DNA from 4 places in the Labrys neptuniae genome. Region 1 is predicted to be linked to each of the others. Evidence: riboswitches for the same ligand, from Rfam matches in the RefSeq annotation. Region 1 holds a riboswitch; each other region holds the start of a gene.
The links. Region 1 has a riboswitch for cobalamin ahead of bluB (5,6-dimethylbenzimidazole synthase). Riboswitches for the same ligand answer to the same signal wherever they lie in the genome.

Region 1 (5,503 bases):
TCTGGATCGTGTTGTATCGCTTGGAGATACCGGTCATCTTGACGCGGTAGGGTTCGCCACTGTCCATCATGGTTCCGCCTGGCAATGAAAAGTCTGTCCCGAGGCTTCGGGAATGAGACTTCACAAATCTCGAAAGCTCGCGCTGCCCCTCACCTTACCTCTCCCCGTAAGAACGGGGCGAGGGGGCGCAAGCGTTGTGATCGATTCTTGAGCCCTGTCATCTCGCCCAACGGTTGGGCGAGATGAGATCTTTTCGGTATGAAATGCGCGATCGAAGTCCCCTCGCCCCGTTCTTACGGGGAGAGGTAAGGTGAGGGGCAGCGCGACCTTAATCAGGAAATCGCCGTCGGCCCGTTACTTGAACATGCCCCGGAACTTGTCGACGTTCTCCTTGGTGACGATCGTCACGGGAACGTTGATGATCGGCTCGATCTTCTCGCCCTTCTTGAGCTTGGTCAGGGCTTCCACCGCAGCCTTGCCTTCGCCGGCCGGGTCCTGTTGGATCACGCCGGTCACCCAGCCCTGGTCGATGCCTTCGATGGCCTGCTTGGTCAGGTCCCAGCCGAAGACCTTGACGCCGTCGGTGCGCCCCTGGCTGGTCACGGCGGAGACGGTGCCGAGCAGGGCGGGCTCGCCGGTGGCGTAGAGCGTGGTCATGTCGGGGTTGGCCGTCATCAGGTTCTCGGCGGCACTCAGCGCCACGTCCTGCACGTTCTGGCCGTCGACGGTGTCGAGGAAGGTGACCTTGAGGCCGCTGGCCGTCACCGCCTTCTTGAAGCCGTCCAGCCGCTGGTTCTGGATATAGGAATTGAGGGCGCCGACCACGCCGATCTTGGCGGTGCCATTCAGCTTGGCCTTGACGTAGTCGGCATAGAACTTGCCGATGTCCTCGCCCGCCTTGAGATTGTCGACGCCGACGAAGGAGACATTGTCGCCGTCGGGAATCTGGGCATCGATGGCGATGACGGGGATGCCGGCCTTCTTGGCGGCGGTGATGGCGGGCTTCACGCCATTGACGTCGATGGCGATCAGGATGATGCCGTCGACCTTCTGGGTGATGTAGTTCTCGATCGCGTCGTTCTGGGCGCTTGGAACATTGTTGGCGTTGAAGATGACGAGCTTGGCGCCGGCCGCCTTGGCGGCGGCTTCAGCGCCTTCGTTGATCTGGTTGAAGAACAGGGCCTGCTGGTTGATGGTGACCAGGGCGAAAGTGTCGGCCGAAGCGGACACCGATCCGAGGGACAGCGCCAGGGCTGCCGCCGCCGCGCAGCCGGCGAGATATTTTGAAAGCCGCATTTCAATTCCCTTCATGGATGGCCCGTGCCGGGCTCATTCTCAGTTCTGACATCCGCATCATTCAAGAGACTTGAATTCATGTCAAGTTACTTGAATGACGGTTTGAGGGATTCTTGAAAAGCCGACGGCACAGAGCCTGGAGAAGAAGTGCTTATGTCATCCCCGGCGGGACCAAAGGCCCCGGGAAGGGGATCCAGGGCCAGGGGCTCCATTTTTGCCCCTGGATTCTCTTCCCGCCGCCTTCGGCGGCGCCGGGAATGGCAGAGGTGTTTTATTGGCTCCTCGAGGTTTCCTCAGAAGGTGGCGGGCGTGTTGACCCAGAAGATGCTGGCGCGCTCGGTTCCGGTGTTGCGATACCAGTGCGGCAGTTCGGACTTGAACACGAAGGTATCGCCGACGGAGAGCTTGAAGGTGCGCTCGCCGACCATCAGCTCCACGGTTCCGGCCAGCACATAGCCGACTTCCTCCCCCTGGTGCTGGATCGGTCCGGCGCTCTCGCCGCCGGCCTCGATATGGTGGATGTTGCACTGGAGAAGATGGCCGGGCGAATAGGGGATCACCCGTTCCAGCGAAATGCCTTCGCCGCGCCGGAGCGGGTCCAGCGAGATCAGCGGGCGCGTGCCGGCGCGAAAGACGATGCCCTCCTCGCTGTCTGATTCCTCGAACATCCAGCCGATATTGGTACCGAGCACCTCGACCAGGCGATGCAGCATGGGCAGGGAGGGGGAGGCCTTGCCGTTCTCGATCTTGGACAGCAGGCTTTCCGAGCACTCCGCGGCCGTGGCCAGGGCCTTCAGCGTCAAGCCCCTCGTCTGCCGGGCTAGGCGAAGGCGGGTGCCGAGCCGCACGGGATTGGCCTGTTCCAGGGGATCGGGCTGATCGCCGGCGCGCCGTTTGAGATCGATTTTGTTCATTTCGCGATTGCCAGGATGCGTCATTGCCCGAAAGCCTAGCCGACGATTCTAGGCCACAAGCCTGCACCCTGTCCACTTCGCCGCCGGCAGCTCGGCATCAGCGCCCCAAACGGCTGGGCAGCCGGCACCTCCCATGCTACACCCGCAAGACCTTCGGTGCCCGCTTGCGGGAGAATCGGGAACGCGGTTTGAAGCCGCGACGTGCCCAACGCTGTAAGGGGGACTATCCGGGCAGGTTTCAGGCCACTCGCTCTGCGGGGAAGGCGTCCGGATGGGTGGATCCCGAGTCAGAAGACCGGCCGGAGGCGATAGATCGGCGTGCGCGGACGGCGCGGCGATTGCCATCGCAAGGGGAATGACGATGGACCCATCCAACGAGGCGCTCGCGCCCTCGGGGCCGTTTTCGCCGGCCGAACGTGAAGCCGTCTATCGCGCTATCTTCACCCGGCGGGACGTTCGCAGCCAGTTCAGCCCGCAGCCTGTGCCTGATGATGTCCTCGCCCGCATCCTCACGGCCGGGCATCACGCGCCCTCGGTCGGCTTCATGCAGCCCTGGAGTTTTCTCGTGCTGCGCTGCCCCGAAACCCGGCGCAAGGTGCAGGCTCTCTTCGAGGAAGCCAATGCCGAGGCCGTGGCAATGTTCCCGCCCGAGAAGCAGGCGCAATATCGCGCGCTGAAGCTGGAAGGCATCGTCGATGCCCCGGTCAATCTGTGCATCACCTGCGATCCCGACCGCGCCGGCCCGGTGGTGCTTGGCCGCACCCATGACATGGCGATGGACCGCTATTCCACCGTCTGCGCGGTGCAGAATATCTGGCTGGCTGCACGGGCCGAGGGGGTCGGGGTCGGCTGGGTCAGTATCGTCGATCCGGCGCGCCTGCGTGAGGCGCTGGGCATTCCCGAGCGGGTGGTTCCGGTTGCCTATCTGTGCCTGGGCTATGTGCACGAAGCCTATGCCCGGCCCGAACTGGAGGTGAAGGGCTGGCGCCAGCGCCTGCCGCCGGAGGCTGTGCTGAGCTTCGACGGCTGGGACGGCCGGCAGCCCGGCCATCCCTTGCTCGCCGCCATGCGGGCCGCTATGGGAGATGCAGGTTCATAGGATGGCTGGCGCAGGATGCGCACTGTCCCGATCGGATGAGACGGCCGATGGATTTCCTGCGTAAGAATGCGATCTGGATCATTGCTCTGCTGATCACCAGCCTGGTCTTGCTGGAGGGGCCGAGGGCGATCCTGATCGGAGCGTTCGTGGCCGCCGTCGTCGGCCTGTTCTGGCTGTTGCGCGGCAAGGCCCGCAAGCCGGCGGCAGCACGCCGGCTCGAGGCCGTGCCGAAGGTGGTTCCCCTCCCGCTCGACCGGGGTGCCGACACGGTCCGGCCTCAGGCGCTGGAGCGTGTCTCGCTCAAGGCCATCGATGATCCCAGGCTCGCTGCCGTCGTCCTGATGATCCAGCTCGTCCGCACCAATGGGTTGCTGACCCGGGCCGAACGGGACACCATCCTCGCCCTGATGAGCGACCCGCTCGGGATCGGCGACCGCGAGCGTATCTATGAGCAGGCCTTGCAATTGACGGATCGCGGCCGGGTGTTAACGCCGGTTGCCGAGGAATTGGTGCCGCTTTTCCGCGCCCGCCTGTCTTTGCCCGAGCGCCAGCAGCTCATCGACATGCTGACCGAGGTCGCCAATGCCTATGGTGAGGCCAGCGATTTGCAGCGCGAGGCGATCGTTCGCCTGAAGCGGCACCTGCTCACGCCGGATGCCGCAGCCGGGCGCTCGCTCAATTGAAATAGAAGGCGTAGCTCGCGACGTCGCCGCCGAAGATGCGCGTGGCCTGTCCCCAGGCCTCGGCGTCCATCACCTTGCCATTGTCGAGGTAGGGCAGGGCCCCCGGGCCGGTGATCCACAGCACCAGGTCGAAGTTGCCGGGCTGCTCGAACACCCTGGCGAGATTGATGCCCTTGGCAAAGCGCCAATGCGGCATCAAAAGCTTGCCGTCCAGCACCTCGTCGACCTGCCCGAGCAGCGCGAGCCACGAGTCGATGCGCTCCTGCGTCACTTCGAGGGAGGGGAGCACGCCGCTCTTCTGCCGTGGGCCGGGAAGCCATTCGTGGTCGTCGTCGGTTTCCTTGGCGATCAGTCCCCAGGTCTCACGATTGAGCCGGATCACCGTCTTGAAATGGCCGCGCACTTCCAGCCACATCGCCTTGTCGGCCACCGGCCAGTCTATGGTGTGTACCAGGCTGATCAGGTCGGCGATGGCATCGGTATCGCGCTTGCTGGTGCCGAACAGGGTCATGCCCAGTCCGTCGTCACCATCGACGCCATTGGCCTTGGCAAGGCCGCTGACGGCGCGCGGAAACAGGCTGCCGAAGCCGGCGTCCCAGCTGCGCGACATGTCGTGTGACAAGAGGGTCTTGGTCAGGGCCATCAGGAAGTTGCAATAGCCGCGCAGCCATTTGGCGTCGGCCGTGTCGAAGGCGACGATGAAGGGTTTGGGCTTGCCGGCATCGTCGAGGTCCGAGATCGCTGCGCCGATATGGTCGCGTTCGTCGATGGTGCCGTCGCCGTTCCAGTCGAAACGGGTGACGGAGAGATCGACCGTCAGCTTGGCAGGGCTGTCGCCGACCTCGGCCAGGGTCTGGTCGGCCTTTTCCAGATCGGCCAGGAACGTGGCGAGGATGCCGCGAAAGTCCCGATAGGTGATCGGCTGCGGATCGGGATTGGTGCTGAAGACGGTGCCCGACAGGCCGATCAAGCGCATCGCCGGCATTTCGGTGGCGAAGCCATATTTGTAGAGGGCCTGCGACAGATGTTCGAGCGCGCGGGCGGTGCGTACCATGCCGAGGCCGAGCCTGGCGTCGGCATTGCCGCTGGCCTTGGTGGCGAGGGCCAGCATCTGTTCGTCCGCCTCGCTGATGCGGCCCTTGCCGAGATAGCTCTGGAACAGGGCCGAGGCCGTATTGTCGGCCTTGGCCGGCACGAAAGAGACCGCCACCGTCATCGCGGCGGCCATGGCCCATGTCAGCAGATAGCGCATCGTCATTCCCGTGCAGGCGCGGCATTCACCGGGAATCGGATGGAGCCTGCCTGAAAGATCGTTGGATAGGGCAGAGGCCGCGAACGCCGCAACGGCTTTGCGGCGCCGGGGATAGAGCTTTTTCAGTACGGGCCTCAGTCGAACACATCAGCCACGCTGCCGGTCAAATCGACGCCATCCTTGAGCACCCGCAGGCGATAGGCGGCAATGGAATAGACCCCGATCAGCCAGGCATACATCAGCGGCAGGACGAGCAGCA
Region 2 (5,503 bases), on a different contig from region 1:
GTACCCGGTTAGAAAGACGGGCCTGTCATCCCCGGCGAGCGAAGCGAGGGAAGGGGATCCAGGGGCTGTGAGCGACATGCCTCGGCCCTGGATTCCCTTCCCACCGCCTGCGGCGGCGCCGGGAATGACAGCACCTCTTCTATCTAGCATAAAGCAAGCGCTATGCTGTCCGGTATCATGCGGGAAACGCCTCGGCTGGGACCGCGGACGTCTCGTCCGCTTCTTCAGGCATCCGCCCGCAAACGTCGCCGGCCCCGTCGCCGGCCGGCATGATCGCGCACCTCGTCGAGCAGGCTGCTCAGATGCGGCAGCAGCGGATTGTCCGATGTCGAGGCCTCGAGCAGCAGGACTTTCAAATCGGCGGCTTCCCTGGCCAGGTCCGCGCCGTCTTCACGGCTGAGGATCCAGGCCAGCAGGAGGGTACGGGCCCGCTCCTCGGGCATGACGGGGCCATCATCCCGAGTGGCCCGCAGGATGGAGTGCACGATGGCGGCGTCGACATCGACGGTGTTCTGCGCGGCGATCGTCATCTCAGGCCTCGATCTCGACGCGGCCGAGCGGCCTGGTGCAGCAAGCCAGCACCAGGCCGGCGGCGATTTCCTCCTCGCGAATGCCGCCCTGATGGGTCATCGCGGTCTCCCCCGACAGGCATTGCACCTTGCAGGTGCCGCACAGGCCCATGGTGCAGCCGGTCGGAATGTTGAGGCCGGCGCCACGGGCGAGTTGGAGAATGGTGTCGCGGCTGGAGGCCGGCACCTCGATGCCGGATTTGGTGAAGGCCACGCTGGCTTCGCCGGCAAGGGCCTCGTCCGCACCGACTTCCTCCATTGGCGTTTCGGCCGGCTGGAAGCTCTCTTCATGATAGCGGCGCATGTCGTAGCCATTGGCTTCGAGCATGTCCTTGACCGCTGCCATGAAGGGCGCGGGGCCGCAGCAGAACACTTCGCGCTCGCGGAAATCCGGTGCGATCAGGCGTAGGGCCGGGGCGTTGAGCCGACCCTGGAAGCCGGTCCAGGCTTCATGGGCCTCGGTCTCTTCCACGATCCAGGCGAGGCGGAGGCGCTGCATGCGTCCGGCCATGCGTTCCAGTTCCTGGCGGAAGATGATCTCGCCGGGCCGGCGTGCGCAGTTGACGAAAGCGATATCGGTGGCGGCGCCGTGGTCTTCGGCAAAACGGGTCATCGACATCATCGGCGTGATGCCCGAGCCGGCCGAGATGAAGAGGTATTTTTCGGCCGGATGACGAGAGAAGCTGAACTCGCCGAGCGGGCCGTAGGCCTTCAACCGCGTGCCGGGTTTGAGGTTGTCCAGCATCCAGCGCGTGCCGATGCTGGTGGCCTGCGCCTTGGCGGTGACGCTGATCGAAAGCGGGCGGGAAGGGCTCGACGACAGCGTATAGGTGCGCAGCACCGGCCCGGCCTCGGCCGGGATCTCCAGCGTGATGAACTGGCCGGGCTCGTAGCGGAACCACCCCTGTTCGGCGGCGCGGAAGGTGAAGGTCGCGACATCGCGGCCCTCATGGATGATCGAAACGCATTCGAGTGCCTGGCTCTGATCGTTCCAGGGCGGCGTTTCGTCGATATGCCTGAATTTCGCCAGGGCTGCGGAGGACGTCGGCATGGTGTCTACCCCTGTATATATCGGTTTTGCTAACACCCTCCCCTGGAGCGGGAGGGGCGACGCGAAGCGTCGGGGTGGGGTGTTTTCGTCGGCTGCTGTGTTTCTCACCCCACCCCGGACTTCGTCCGACCCTCCCCCTCCAGGGGAGGGTGAAAAGGCCTCAGGCCACGCTGCGCAGGCGGACGCCGTCATTACCCAGCGCCGCTTCCATGGCGTTGCGATACCATTCGACGAACTGCATCACGCCGCCCTCGTGTTCGGGGGCGTAGGGGCCGGGTGTGTAGACGGGCGAGGAGACGCCGAGCTGGTTTTCCTCGACGATCTGGCGGTCCTGGTCGTTGGTCATCTGCCAGACATGGGTGAGTTCATCGAGATTATAGTCGACCCCTTCGACCGCATCCTTGTGCACCAGCCATTTGGTGGTGACCTGGGTTTCCCTCGGCCCGATCGGAAGCACGCGGAAGCTCACGGCATGGTCGCCCAGCACGTGGTTCCAGGTGGTGGGATAGTGGAAGAGCAGGAGGGCGCCGATATTGCCTTCCTCGATCGTTGGGCTGAGGGGGCGCTGCACGGCCGGCTTGCCGGACATCGTGTAGCTGACGGCATTGCGCAACAGCGGCATGCGCGCCATGCGGAACTGGCCGTCACCGGAAATGCTGAAAGTGCTGGGCAGGCCGGCTTCCTCGCAGCGCCGCCAATGCTGGCCGATGAGCGGATCCTTGTCGGCGCCCTGCACGCCCGTTACGGTCGGGGCCTCGGGGAAGGTGCGGCAGAGTTCGGGATGGTTGCCCGCGCAATGATAGCATTCGCGGTTGTTCTCCCAGACCAGCTTCCAATTGCCCTTTTCGACGATGGTGCTTTCGAAGGCGACCTTGGCGTTCTTCAGGCCATGCGGTGCCAGATAGGGCATGGCGCCGGCCCGGAAGGTCTCGAAATCCGGCGCCTCCTTGGCGAGGCAGATCCAGATGTAGCCGGCCACGCTCTCGCAATGGACCGGCTTGAGCCCGTATTGCGTCGCGTCGAAGCCCGGCCCCATGTCGCGGGCGAACAGCAGGCGGCCGTCGAGTTCGTAGGTCCATTGATGATAGGGGCAGACCAGCTTGGCGACACTGCCGCTTGCCGCTGCGCACAGGCGCGATCCGCGGTGCCGGCAGGAATTGTGAAAGGCGCGGATGGCGCCGTCGCCGGAGCGCAGCACGATCACCGGATAATCGCCGACCTGGAGGGTGAAATAGCTGCCCGGCTTGCCGAGCTCGCAGTCATGGCCCGCGAACAGCCATTCGCGATACCAGATGTTCTCCATATCCAGCCGGAAGAATTCCGGGTCGGTGTAGAATTTGCCCTCGAGTGTCGTGCCCGGCTGATGGGTCCGGAGACGGCCCAGCATGTCCTGATGCGCTGTCATGTCAAAATCCCGCGTGACAACCAATGCGTTGACTTGACGGCGGGAGGGGAAAGCGGCCCGGCGGTCTGCGCCGGTGAAAAGGCACAGCCGAACCTCCTTCCGGAACGCCCACCGCGTCCGTCGGTTTTCATCGGGGCTGGTTTCCGGGCTCAGGAGCGGCCTTCCGGCCCGATCGCGACGCCTTCCCAGGTCTTCCCGACCCAGTGGCACCTGCCGCGATCTTCTCCTCTACCGTTGCGGGGGCAGCGCCGGATTTGGACCGGCTTCCCAATTCTCCGGGCCGCCTTGGGAGCGGACCGGCACCTCGAATGAGGATTAGAATACATCGAGTCGGCGCGCCGACTAGAGACGATGCGACGGATGATGGTGTGTTCAGGACATTGTTGTCGAGGGCTTGGAGAGGCAGGTCGGGAAGGGGACACCGAATGTCCATCATCCCCCGCGCGGCGGGGAACGACAAAGCAACCAATCACGCTCTTTTCGAGGTATTTGCGCGGTGCTTAAGCGCGAATGAAATTATTCTCGGTAGCGCTGCCCCTCACCTTACCTCTCCCCGTAAGAACGGGGCGAGGAGACTCCGGCGTCGAGTTTAATGCCGAAAACCCGTCATCTCGCCCACCGGCAGAGCGAGATGAGAGTTTTGAAGACTATTCGCTACGCGTGCGCCCCCTCGCCCCGTTCTTACGGGGAGAGGTAAGGTGAGGGGCAGCGCGCGCCCGACGACAAGGGAATGCAATTCCTGCCCAATGGCCTGCTCCTTGAATGCCCGCCATCAATCCCAGCTCAGCGCACCGCCGTTCTGATATTCGATGACGCGCGTCTCGAAGAAGTTCTTCTCCTTCTTCAGGTCCATCGCCTCGCTCATCCAGGGGAAGGGGTTCTCGACATCAGGAAATACCGGCATGAGGCCGAGCTGGGCGCAGCGCCTGTTGGCGATGAAACGCATATATTGTTCGCACGACACCGCGTTGAGGCCGAGAAAGCCGCGCGGCATGGTATCCCGGCCATAGGCGGCTTCCAGCTCGGCGGCCTCGCGGATCATCCGCTGCAGATCGGCCTGGAAGGTCAGCGTCCACAGATGCGGGTTCTCATGTCTGATCTGGTTGATCACGTCGATGCCGAAATTGAGATGGATGCTCTCGTCGCGCAGGATGTATTGATACTGCTCGGCGATCCCCACCATCTTGTTGCGCCGGCCGAGCGAGAGGATCTGGGCAAAGCCGGTATAGAACCACATGCCCTCGAAGATGACGTAGAAGGCGACGAGGTCGCGCAGGAAGGCCTGGTCGGCATCCGGCGTGCCGGTCTTGAAATCGGGATCGTCGAGATGCTGGGTGTGCTTGAGCGCCCAGGCGGCCTTGTCGGTGATCGAGGGGACCTCGCGATACATGTTGAAGAGTTCGCCCTCGTCGAGCCCCAGGCTCTCGACGATGTATTGGAAGGTATGGGTGTGCACCGCCTCCTCGAAAGCCTGGCGCAGCAGATATTGCCGGCATTCGGGATTGGTGAGGTGGCGGTAGATCGCCAGCACGATGTTGTTGGCGACCAGGCTCTCGGAGGCGGCGAAGAAACCGAGATTGCGCTTGAGCATGCGCCGCTCGTCCTCGGTCAGGCCGTCACGCGACTTCCACAGCGCGATGTCGGCCTGCATCGAGACCTCGGTCGGCATCCAGTGATTGTTGCAGCCGGCGAGATATTTCTCCCACGCCCATTTGTATTTGAGCGGCAGCAGCTGGTTCACGTCGGCACGGGCATTGATCATGCGCTTCTCGTCGACCGTGACGCGGCCGCCCTTGCGGTCGATGGCGCCAAGGCCGGTTGCATCTGCCGCGCCCTGCGGCAGGGGAAGCTGGCTTGCGGGCGAGGTGGGTTCGGACCAGTCGAGCATCGTCATCGTTTTCTTCTCATCGGAGACATTGTCCGGAAGTAACTGAAGCGGCACCTTTGTCATGCCCGGGCTTGACCCGGGCATCCAGGAACCGCACTTCGTCGTCCGGAGGAGGGAACTGGATTGCCGGGTCAAGCCCGGCAATGACAAAGGTCGAGCCAATTCGAGGCACTTATTGGCGGACGAACTCTTGGAGCGCATTCCACCCTGTTCTCGGCTCACTGGCACGCCTCGCAATCGGGATCGTGGATGGAGCAGGCCTTGCCCCAGGCTTCCGATGCAGCCAGGTCCGGCTGAGCCTCGATCAGGATCGGCGCGGCCGCCTGCGGCACCGTGGCGGAGACGGCGTTGAGCTTGCCGTCGGTGCCCTTCAGCGTCGATTTCTCGACATGGGTGGCCGAGCGCGAGCGCAGGTAATAGGTCGTCTTCAGGCCACGCTTCCAGGCCAGGCGGTAGAGCGTGTCGAGCTTCTTGCCGGAGGGATTGGCAATGTAGAGGTTGAGCGACTGGGCTTGGTCGATCCATTTCTGCCGCCGCGCCGCGGCTTCGATCAGCCAGGCCGTGTCGATCTCGAAAGCGGTGGCATAGAG
Region 3 (5,119 bases), on a different contig from region 1:
TCGAAACCGACCGGGGTTTCGTAACGACGGTCGAACAGATTGTCGACGCGGGCGAACACGCTCGCGCGCTCGTTGAGCTTGTAGTCGGCCGCCAGATTCACCGTCGCATAGCCGGACGCCTTCAGACGCGGGACCGAGAAGCTGCGATTGCCGTCGATCCAGGAACCGACATAGAGCAAGGTGGCCGATAGATTGAGCGCCTCCATCGGCGACCAGGCGACCTGAAGGCTTGCCTTGTGCTTGGGCCGCCGCAACAGGCTGAGTTCGGTGACGTCGTTGCGAGCAATGGTGAAGGTGTAGTCCCCCCTCAACGATACCTGCTCGTTTACCCGGACCGAGACGAAGGATTCGTTGCCATAGGTCGTGGCGCGGCCAACATTCACATTGGTGGTGAAGGTCTCGTTGTAGTCGATCAGGTTGCGGATGCGGTTGTAATAGAAGGTAGAACCGATGCGCAGGCGATCTCCCCACAGAGGCTGCTCGAAGCCGAGGTCGTAGCCGCTGCTTTCTTCGGGCTTCAAATTGCGGTTGGCATAGAAGAAGGGTGTATAATCGCGATAGAGCTGGCTGAGGGTCGGCGCCTTGAAGCCGGTGCCGTAGCTCGCACGCAGCACCGTACCGGTCGCCGCGATGGTATAGGCCGGCGCGATGCGCCAGGTGAGACGGCCGCCAAAATCATCGTTGCGGTCGTAGCGCAGGTTCGAGGTGAGATAGAAATTCTCGAACCAGTTGGACTGAATCTGGGCAAAGACCGCCGAATTGCCGCTGGAGGCGGTAAGATCCTCGGTCTGGAGGCGATAATTTTCTCGTTCCAGCCCGAAAGTGACCTTGTGCGCGTCGGTAAGGGCGATCTCCTGGCGCAGGTCGAACTTCAGGCGCTCGCCGATGCTGGTGGAGGGCGGCGTCATGTTCTCCGGCGAGGGCACGCTGCGGCGGCGATCCCTGAGATAGTCGACACCCAGGACGGTGCGATAGCGCTCGTCGAGCGAGTGCCAGACCACCTCGCCGCGCGTGAGCAGCAGGTCTTCGGTCTGCGAGCTGTGCAGGGCATTCGGTCCGGTGAAGGAATCGCCGGTGAACAGGAGTTTCGAATCCGAATAGCGCGCGATCAGGCTGGCGCTGAGACTGTCGCTGAAATCTGCCCCGAGTCTGGCCGAGTAGACGGTGTTGTCATAGAGATTGCCGATGGCCCGCTGGCCCGGCGGCAGCAGGGCGACCGGCGTCACCGGCGTGTCCGTGGCGCGGAAATGGTCGATGCCGAAGGCATAGTTGAAGATCGAGTGCGAGCCGCTCAGGCCGATGCGCTGGTTGAAGGTGCCGAAGGAACCGCCTTCCAGCAGGGCCGTCAGTTTCGGCGTCCCCGATCCCTTCCTGGAGGTGATGGCGATCACACCGCCGATCGCATCGGCACCATAAAGGCCGCTTTGCGGGCCGCGCAGCACCTCGATCCGCTCGACATCGCCGGCCAGCAATTTGCCGAAATCGAAGGCGCCGTTGGGATTGCCGGGATCGCCGACATCGATGCCGTCGACCAGCACCTTGACGTGATTGGCGTTGGTGCCGCGCATGAAGACCGCGGTCTGGCTGCCCGGGCCGCCCGCCTGCACCACATTGAGGCCGGGCACGGTGGCCAGCACGTCGCTCACCGTGCGGCGCTGCGCCTTCTCGATCTCCTCGGCCGTGACGACCGTGACGGTGCTGCCGAGTTGGTTGGCGGGCGTGGGCGCTCCCGTCACGACGACGGGATCGAGTTCGATCGGTTCTTCGGCGCCTGCCGGCTGCGCCTGGGCGGGAAGGATCGACAAAACGGCAAGGGAGGCAAAAAGCCCAAGCCCGATGGCGGGCAGCTCGGCTACAGGGAAACGGTTGATCACGTCAGACCTCGTCGCGACGTCCAGTGGCCGTCACCGCGAGGAGGCCCATACCACAGCGTCTACGGACGCGAACGGTTCGGCTTCCATCGGAACACCCCGCCCGATGTCTTCACGCGTGACCACGGCTGACGGCAGGTCTCCTGGCTGGCGGATCGCCGTTTCCTGCCGCCTTCCCGGATCGCGATCCAGTGGCCGTACTGGCAGGAACTCACCGCTCACAGTTGCGGGGGCAGCCGCGCTTCGGGCGTATCCGCCCTCGTCGCGTTCCCATTTGATCCTCGAAAGGAACCGTCCCCTGACGCCGTAGTGGGGTTGGACACCATGGTCAAGCAGCAACGACAAGACATCCCCACATAAACATGTCTTTATATCTCTCTTGACTTCCGAGACGCCTTGTCGTTTGGTGTCGCGGTCGAGGTTCTTCCATTCTCGCAATGGAAGCTAAGAGGGAAGCCGGTGCGATGCCGGCGCTGCCCCCGCAACTGTAGACGGCGAGAGCTTGCCTCATCATGCCACTGCCTGCCCCGCGCAGGTGGGAAGGCAGGCAGGTTCGGTGAGCCGTGAGCCAGGAGACCTGCCCCGACGAATGTAAACGTCCTCGGGCGGGGTGTCCCGGTGGTTGCATGACAGAGCCGGTGTCCCTGGCCGCGTCAGGCGCTCCCGTACGGCCTTTGCCCCCAGTTCTCATGGGGTCTGCCGATGTTCAAGCTTCAAACTGCCATCATGCGTTACGATGCCGTCGATCCGGCTGTCCGACGACGAATGCGTTGCGGCGTGCCCTGACCGCACGCCGCCTCTCCGCCTCGACCCATTCACTCATCGCGAACCGGGACCGCAAAGGTCACCGGCCGGAGACACGCATGTCCATTCCCATTTCGACGCTCGGCACGCCACGCATCGGCCCACGCCGCGAACTCAAGACGGCCCTGGAGGCCTTCTGGGCCGGAAAGCAGGACGAAACCGCCCTGCTCTCGACGGCAGCCCAGCTGCGCGCCAGCAACTGGGCCCGGCAGAGCCTCCTCGGCGTCACCCATATCCCCTCCAACGACTTTTCGCTCTACGACCAGGTTCTCGACATGAGTGCGACGGCCGGCGTCATTCCCCGCCACTATGGCTGGGAAGGCGGCCCCGTTCCGCTTTCGACCTATTTCGCCATGGCGCGCGGCAGCCAGGGCCGTAACGATCGTGGCCATGACGATCGCGACCATGCGGGCTGCAGCCATGGCGGCCATGGCGGCGGTGTCCCCGCTCTCGAGATGACCAAATGGTTCGACACCAACTATCACTACATGGTCCCCGAATTCCGTCGCGGCCAGGCCTTCGAACTGGCCTCGGCCAAGCCCATCGACGAATTCAGGGAGGCCGCAGCGCTCGGCTTCCACACCCATCCCGTGCTGATCGGGCCGGTGACCTATCTGCTGCTCGGCAAGAGCAAGGATACGGACCTCGATCCTCTCGCCCTTTTGCCAGGGCTCCTGCCCGTCTATGCCGAGATCCTGCGCAGGCTTGCCGCTGAGGGCGCGGACTGGGTGCAGTTCGACGAGCCCTGCCTGGTACTCGATCTCGACGAAAGGACGCGAAAGGCGCTGCGCCACGCCTATGACGTTCTCACCGGCGCCGTCTCCGATCTGAAGATTATGATCGCGACCTATTTCGGCGGCCTCGGCGACAATCTCGACTTGGCACTCGGCCTGCCCAGCGCCGGCCTGCATCTCGATCTCGTCAGGGCGCCCGCGCAGTTGCGACAGGCGGTCGAACGGGCACCGGCGGACAAGGTGCTGTCGCTGGGCGTGATCGACGGGCGCAATGTCTGGCGGAGCGACCTGACCGCCTTGCTGGATCGCATCGAGCCGGCAGTTGCAGCCCTCAGGCCCAACCGCGTCGTCCTCGCCCCGAGCTGTTCCCTGCTCCACGTTCCCTACGATATCGAGGCCGAGAGCGCGTTCGATCCCGAACTTCGCAGCTGGCTGGCCTTCGCCGTCCAGAAGATCGGCGAGCTGAAAACCTTGTCGACAGCCCTGGTCGACGGGCGGCGGGCCGTCGCTGATGAGCTTGCCCAATCGGACGCGGCAGCTGCGGCCCGCCGCATATCCGCCCGTATACATGATACTGGCGTCGCTGCCCGAATGGCTGAGCTCACACCGGCCATGGGCGAGCGGCAACATCCCTATCCGCTGCGCCGCCGGGCCCAGGAGTGGCTCGGTCTGCCGCCCTTCCCCACCACGACCATCGGCTCCTTCCCGCAGACCGGCGCCGTGCGCAAAGCGCGCGCCGACCATGCCAAGGGCCTGATCGGCGATGCCGATTATTACGACTTCCTGCGCGAGGAGACCAGGCAGGCAATCGCCTGGCAGGAGAAGATCGGCCTCGACGTGCTGGTGCATGGCGAATTCGAACGCAACGACATGGTGCAGTATTTCGGCGAGCAACTGGCCGGCTACGCCTTCACCCGACATGGCTGGGTCCAGAGCTATGGCTCGCGCTGCGTGCGCCCGCCGATCATCTATGGCGATGTCTCGCGTCCTCGGGCCATGACGGTGGAATGGGCCCGCTTCGCACAATCCCTGACCAAGCGCCCGGTCAAGGGCATGCTGACCGGACCGGTCACCATGCTGCAATGGTCCTTCGTGCGGGACGACCTCGAGCGCGAGCAGGTCTGCCGGCAGATCGCCCTCGCCTTGCGCGACGAGGTCGGCGATCTGGAACGGGCCGGTATCCGCATCATCCAGATCGACGAGCCGGCCATTCGCGAAGGCCTGCCGCTCAGGCACGCCGAAAAGGAGGCCTATCTCGCCTGGGCCGTCGCCTGTTTCCGTCTCGCCGCCTCGGGGGTCGACGATGCCACGCAGATCCATACCCATATGTGCTATTCGGAATTCAACGACATCATCCATGCCATTGGCGGCCTGGACGCGGACGTGATCTCGATCGAGACTGCCCGGTCCAGAATGGAGCTGCTCGATGCGTTCCGAGCCTATCGCTACCCCAATGAGATAGGGCCCGGCGTCTACGACATCCACTCGCCCCGCTGCCCCACCGTGGCTGAAATGCGCGACCTCCTCGCCAGGGCGCAGGAGCGGATCGCCGGCGACCAGCTCTGGGTCAACCCCGATTGCGGCCTGAAAACCCGTGGCTGGGACGAAGTCCGCCCCGCCCTCGTCAACATGGTTGCCGCCGCCCGTATACTTCGTGAAGAGATCGCTCCAGCGAGAGTGGCGACATCCGCCTGAAAAAGTATGCCGGGG
Region 4 (5,503 bases), 500 kb from region 1:
TGGAGTGCAGGGCAAAGCCGACCGCAGCGATGGCGACGATGGCGATCTCGGCGAGCTTGATCTGCCGGGCGACCCGGGCCTTGTCGTAACGGTCGGCCAATTGCCCCGCCAGACCCGACAGCAGCAGGCCGGGCAGCACGATCAAGGCACCGGCGATCGAGACCATGCTGTCGCCGCCTTCCATCGCGGCCGTTTCGGCAATGCCGTAGACTGCAAGGATGGTCAGGGCCTGCTTGATGAAATTGTCGTTGAAGGCGCTGAAGAACTGGCTCCAGAACAGGGGCCAGAAGCGGCGGGCGGACATCAGCGATGCGAGCATCGGTGTGGTTCCTGGATGGGCGCGTACCGGGCGCGGGAGAATCGCATTTTAAGTTAGCGTTCGTTCACTAACTTAAAATGTATGGTAAACGGCGTCAAGGAGGGGAGGGCTGGCTCATGTCCGGCCTGTGCGCCGCCGCACAGTGGCGTGAACCAGCGGTACCGAGCCGTCATCCTAGCCCTCGCGCCTGACGACTTCCAGGAAGACTTCGCCATAGCGCTCCAGCTTTGCCTGGCCTACGCCAGGCAGGGCCAGAAATTCCGGCAGGCTGCCGGGGCGCTCGCTCGCCATGGCGCGCAAGGTGGTGTCGGCGAAGATCATGTAGGGCGGCACGCCCTGCTCGCGGGCGAGGCGGCTGCGCTCCGCCCGAAGGGCAGCAAACAAGGCGCCGTCGCGTTCCGACATCTCGATCTCGCCGCGCCGGGCGCGTTTGGTCTCGGTGCTCTTGCGGGGGCGGTCGCGACGGAAGACGATCTGCCGCTCGCCCTTGAACACGGCTCGCGCCTCCTCGGCCAGGATCAGGGCGCCATGGGCCTCGTGGTTGACATTGACGAGGCCGGCCGCGGTGAGCTGGCGCAGCACCGACTGCCAGGTGCGCGCCTCGATGTCCTTGCCCGCCCCGAAGACGGGCTGGTTGTCATGGCCGAAGCGCTGGACCTTCTCCGTGACCTTGCCGGTGAGCACGTCGATAATATGGGCGGCACCGAACATCTGGCCGGTGCGGTAGATCGCGGCCATCGCCTTGACGGCGGCATCGGTGCCGTCCCAGCTCTCGACCGGCGAAAGGCAGGTATCGCAATTGCCGCAGCGGCCGGGATGGGTCTCGCCGAAATGGGCGAGGATTGCCTTGCGCCGGCACTCGGCGGTTTCGCAGATGCCGAGCAAAGCGTTGAGCTTGCCGAGTTCGACCCGCTTCACCGTCTCCGGCGCATTGCCCTCCTGGATCATGCGGCGGCGCTGCACCACATCGGCCATGCCGTAGCTCATCCAGGCATCCGAGGGCAGGCCATCGCGGCCGGCGCGGCCCGTCTCCTGGTAATAGGCTTCCACCGAAGCGGGGATATCGAGATGGGCGACATAGCGCACGTCAGGCTTGTCGATGCCCATGCCGAAGGCGACCGTGGCGACCAGGCAGAGGCCTTCCTCCTCCAGGAAGGCGTCCTGGTTGGCGCTGCGAACAGCTGCTTCCAGGCCGGCATGATAGGGCAGAGCGCGGATACCCTGCTCGTTCAGCCATTGCGCCGTCTCCTCGACCTTGGCGCGCGACAGGCAGTAGACGATACCGCTATTGCCTTTGTGCCCGGCCAGGAAGGCGAGCAATTGCCGGCGGGCATTGTCGCGCTCGACGATGGCGTAGCTGATGTTGGGCCGGTCGAAGCTGGTGGCGAAGACCTCGGCCTGGTTGAGGCCGAGCCGCTCGATGATGTCGGCACGGGTAACCGGATCGGCCGTGGCGGTGAGGGCGATGCGCGGCACGCCGGGGAAGGACGCGGCGAGGCCGCCTAGCTCGCGATATTCGGGCCGGAAGTCGTGGCCCCACTGGCTGACGCAATGGGCCTCGTCGATGGCGAAGAGCGCGATGTCGGCATCGGCGATCAGGGCCTGGAAACCTTGCGTCGCCACGCGCTCGGGCGCGACATAGAGGAGGTCGAGCTTGCCGTCCATCAGGGAACGGCGGACCTTATAGGCCTCCTCGCGCGACAGGGAGGAGTTGAGCGCCGCCGCCCGCACGCCGGCCTGCTTGAGTGCCTCGACCTGGTCGCGCATCAGCGCGATCAGTGGCGAGACCACGATGCCGACGCCGCGCCGGCACAGAGCCGGGATCTGGTAGCACAGCGACTTGCCGGCTCCCGTCGGGAACAGCACCACCGCATCGCCCCCTCCGGTGACATGGCGCACCACCGCCTCCTGCTGGCCGCGAAAGGCGGCGTAGCCGAACACGCTATTGAGGATGGCGAGAGGATCTCGCGGAGAGGAGAGGGTCATGCCGGCAGGATGCACCTTGGTGCCTGATTCCATTGCAGGGTGAAGCGTGAGGCTTATCCGACAAGGGCCGTGATTCGAAAATTTCCCGCATGGATTTCCTCTGCTGGCAGACAAATCCGGTGGAATGATCACGGTCGAGAATGCCAGCAAGCCTCTGCCCACCTGCGTGGCGATTGCTGGGGTGACGATGGTGAGAGCTCACTTGCGATTGTGATAGTTATGTTATAACGTTTCATATAAATCAAAATTCAATGAGGCCTCTCGGCAGCGACATGCTGCGGGGCATCCGCAACGGATCAAGGAATTCCGACATCATGCAGCCCGCGCCGCAGACACCCGTCACCGTCCTCACCGGCTATCTCGGGGCAGGCAAGACCACGCTTCTCAACCGTATCCTGACCGAGAGCCACGGCAGGAAATATGCGGTCATCGTCAATGAGTTCGGCGAAGTCGGCATCGACAATGACCTTGTCGTGGATACCGACGAGGAAATCTTCGAGATGAACAATGGCTGTATCTGCTGCACGGTGCGCGGCGACCTCATTCGCATCATCGAGGGCCTGATGCGTCGGCGCGACCGCTTCGATGCCATCCTGATCGAGACGACCGGGCTGGCCGATCCCGCACCGGTTGCCCAGACGTTCTTCGTCGATGACGATGTGCGCGCCAAGACCCAGCTCGACTCCATCGTCACCGTGGTCGACGCCCGGCATTTGCTCGGCGAGATCGAGACGGCGCATGAGGCGCAGGAGCAGCTTGCCTTCGCCGACACGATCCTCCTCAACAAGATCGATCTGGTCACGGCAGAGGAACTCGATCGGGTGTTGAAGCGGATCCGTCGCATCAATCCCACCGCCACTCTCCACGAGACCCGGCGTTGCGACATCGCGCTCGACAAGGTGCTCGGCCGCGGCGCGTTCGACCTCGACCGTATCCTCGAAGCCGAGCCTGATTTCCTCGAGGGTTTCCATGACCACGACCATGACGATCATGTCGGCAGCTTCGCTCTCGTGTCCCAGGAGCCGCTCGATCCCGGCAAATTCATGCCCTGGCTCAACATGATCGTGCAACAGTTCGGCACGGACATGCTGCGCCTGAAGGGCATCGTCGCCTTCGATGGCGATCCGCAGCGCTTCGTCGTGCAGGGCGTGCACATGCTGCTCGAAGGCGATCATCAGCGTGCCTGGAAGCCCGAGGAGGAGCGCCGAAGCCGCCTGGTCTTCATCGGGCGCAACCTGCCGAAGGACGTGATCGAACAGGGCTTCCTGGCTTGTCGGGCCTGACGCGGGAAGGCAGGGCACGGCATCAGGGGCCGTTCGCTTTGCATATTCGCTTGACCGCGGTCGTGACGCCCCGATAACTGTGCGGTGACGGTTCCCGTCGGGTGCGAGCCCGTCGGGAGTAATAGGGAACACGGTTCGGCTTTCTAAATGCCCATGCCGTGGCTGCCCCCGCAACTGTAGGCGGATTGCCAAGTATCCCCGTGGCGCGAAAGGCGCCATGCCACTGTGGGTCTCCCATGGGAAGGCAGATGCAAGGCCTTTATCCGCGAGCCAGGAAACCTGCCGTCATATCGATCAATCCCATGTCACGGGCGGGGATGCCCGGAACAGGAGACAATGTGACGTTTCTTCCCGACGTTTCGGGCGCTTGCCCGCCTGTTCCCTCCGCTTCGCACGCTCACGTCCTTTGCCACAGCCTGGCCTGAGGAAACCTCACGGTATTCGGCTGGTGCTGAAGACCGCTGCTTCCCTTATCGCGAAACGAGAGAACGTCATGATCCTTTCAACGAGCAAGGCCCGCTGGTCCAGCTTCGCCGTCATGCTTGCGGCCAGCTTCGGCTTGGCGCTGGGTATCGATCCGGCGGCTGCGCAGGCAACGAAATATCCCCTCAAGCTCACCAATTGCGGCCGCACCGTCACCTTCGAGCATGCGCCGCAGCGCACCGTTTCCGTCGGCCAGAGCAGCACGGAGGTTCTCTATCTCCTCGGCCTGGCCGACAAGGTCGTCGGCACGGCGGTGTGGTTCGGCCCTGTATTGCCCGGCTATGAAGCGGCCAATGCCAAAATTCCGCGTCTGGCCGACAATGATCCGAGCTTCGAAAGCGTGATCGCCAGGAAGCCGGATCTTGTGACGGCGCAGTTCCAATGGCATGTCGGGCCCAGCGGTATTGTCGGCAAGCCCGAGCAGTTCGAGGAACTTGGCATCCCGACCTATGTTTCGCCCGCCGATTGCGTCGGCAAGGACAATTCCAGCGGCGGCGACGGCACGCGCGGCACCCTCTTCACCATGGATCTGGTCTATCGGGAGATCACCGAGCTTGCCGAGATCTTCGACGTGCAGGAGCGCGGGGCGAAAGTCGTCGCCGAGCTGAAAGCGCGTGAGGAAGCCGCCCGCCTCAAGATCGCGGCCGGCGATGGCAAGGTCTCCGCCGCCTTCTGGTTCTCGAGCGCCAAGGTCGACGTCGATCCCTATATGGCCGGCAAGAACAGCGTGCCGGGCTATATCATGTCCGCGTTGGGTGTGCGGAACGTCGTGGAGAGCGAGGAGGAGTGGCCGAGCGTCGGCTGGGAGACCATCGCCAAGGCCGATCCGACCATCATCGTCGCCGGCCGGATGGATCGTCGCCGCTATCCGGCCGACGACATCGCCGTGAAGCTCAACTTTCTCAAGACCGATCCGGTGGCAAGCCTGATGCCGGCGGTCAAGCAGGGCCATGTCGTGGAGATGGACGTGCAGGCGATGCAGCCGAGCGTGCGCGTCGTCGAGGGCATCGAGATGCTCGCCGATGCCATCCAGCGTTTCGGCCTGAAGCGCTGAGATGAATCGCCCCGTCACACGATTGCTGGCGATCGGGATGCTGGCGCTGGCGGTGCTCGTGCTGGCCCTCTGGCTGGGCGCCGCCATTGGCGAGACGGCCATTCCGATGGACGTCGTCGCCAAGACGGCTGCCAACCGCCTGTGGGGCGCCGGCTATGGTCTGGATCGCATCGATGAAGGCATCGTGTGGAACTACCGGCTGAGCCGCGCGGTCGTCGCGGCCTGCTGCGGCGCGGCCCTGGCGTTGTCGGGCGTCGTGCTGCAGTCGCTGCTGCGCAACGTCCTGGCCGACCCCTATGTCCTCGGCATCTCAGCTGGGGCATCGACGGGAGCGGTCGGGGTCGTCATCCTCGGCCTCGGGGCAGGGGTCCTGAGCCT

Region 2: another riboswitch for cobalamin. It lies ahead of ABXS05_RS33085 (aromatic ring-hydroxylating oxygenase subunit alpha); the one in region 1 lies ahead of bluB (5,6-dimethylbenzimidazole synthase).
Region 3: another riboswitch for cobalamin. It lies ahead of metE (5-methyltetrahydropteroyltriglutamate--homocysteine S-methyltransferase); the one in region 1 lies ahead of bluB (5,6-dimethylbenzimidazole synthase).
Region 4: another riboswitch for cobalamin. It lies ahead of ABXS05_RS11675 (ABC transporter substrate-binding protein); the one in region 1 lies ahead of bluB (5,6-dimethylbenzimidazole synthase).

What each region holds. Positions count from the first base shown of each region.
Region 1 is NZ_JBFNQD010000003.1:697,684-703,186, reverse strand. Features, by position in the region: gene ABXS05_RS13960 (ATP-binding cassette domain-containing protein) at 1-70, opposite strand, end outside; gene ABXS05_RS13955 (ABC transporter substrate-binding protein) at 355-1,296, opposite strand; gene ABXS05_RS13950 (cupin domain-containing protein) at 1,590-2,210, opposite strand; cobalamin riboswitch at 2,348-2,528, shown strand; gene bluB (5,6-dimethylbenzimidazole synthase) at 2,572-3,309, shown strand; gene ABXS05_RS13940 (TerB family tellurite resistance protein) at 3,357-3,992, shown strand; gene ABXS05_RS13935 (hypothetical protein) at 3,985-5,244, opposite strand; gene ABXS05_RS13930 (DUF975 family protein) at 5,379-5,503, opposite strand, start outside.
Region 2 is NZ_JBFNQD010000027.1:8,212-13,714, reverse strand. Features, by position in the region: gene ABXS05_RS33095 (hypothetical protein) at 225-530, opposite strand; gene ABXS05_RS33090 (FAD-binding oxidoreductase) at 532-1,620, opposite strand; gene ABXS05_RS33085 (aromatic ring-hydroxylating oxygenase subunit alpha) at 1,781-3,025, opposite strand; cobalamin riboswitch at 3,143-3,347, opposite strand; gene ABXS05_RS33080 (ribonucleotide-diphosphate reductase subunit beta) at 3,798-4,913, opposite strand; gene ABXS05_RS33075 (ribonucleoside-diphosphate reductase subunit alpha) at 5,132-5,503, opposite strand, start outside.
Region 3 is NZ_JBFNQD010000027.1:138-5,256, forward strand. Features, by position in the region: gene ABXS05_RS33065 (TonB-dependent receptor plug domain-containing protein) at 1-1,874, opposite strand, end outside; cobalamin riboswitch at 1,988-2,182, opposite strand; cobalamin riboswitch at 2,273-2,470, shown strand; gene metE (5-methyltetrahydropteroyltriglutamate--homocysteine S-methyltransferase) at 2,735-5,104, shown strand.
Region 4 is NZ_JBFNQD010000003.1:196,121-201,623, reverse strand. Features, by position in the region: gene ABXS05_RS11690 (acyl-[ACP]--phospholipid O-acyltransferase) at 1-319, opposite strand, end outside; gene recQ (DNA helicase RecQ) at 494-2,338, opposite strand; gene ABXS05_RS11680 (CobW family GTP-binding protein) at 2,620-3,588, shown strand; cobalamin riboswitch at 3,660-3,889, shown strand; gene ABXS05_RS11675 (ABC transporter substrate-binding protein) at 4,082-5,125, shown strand; gene ABXS05_RS11670 (FecCD family ABC transporter permease) at 5,127-5,503, shown strand, end outside.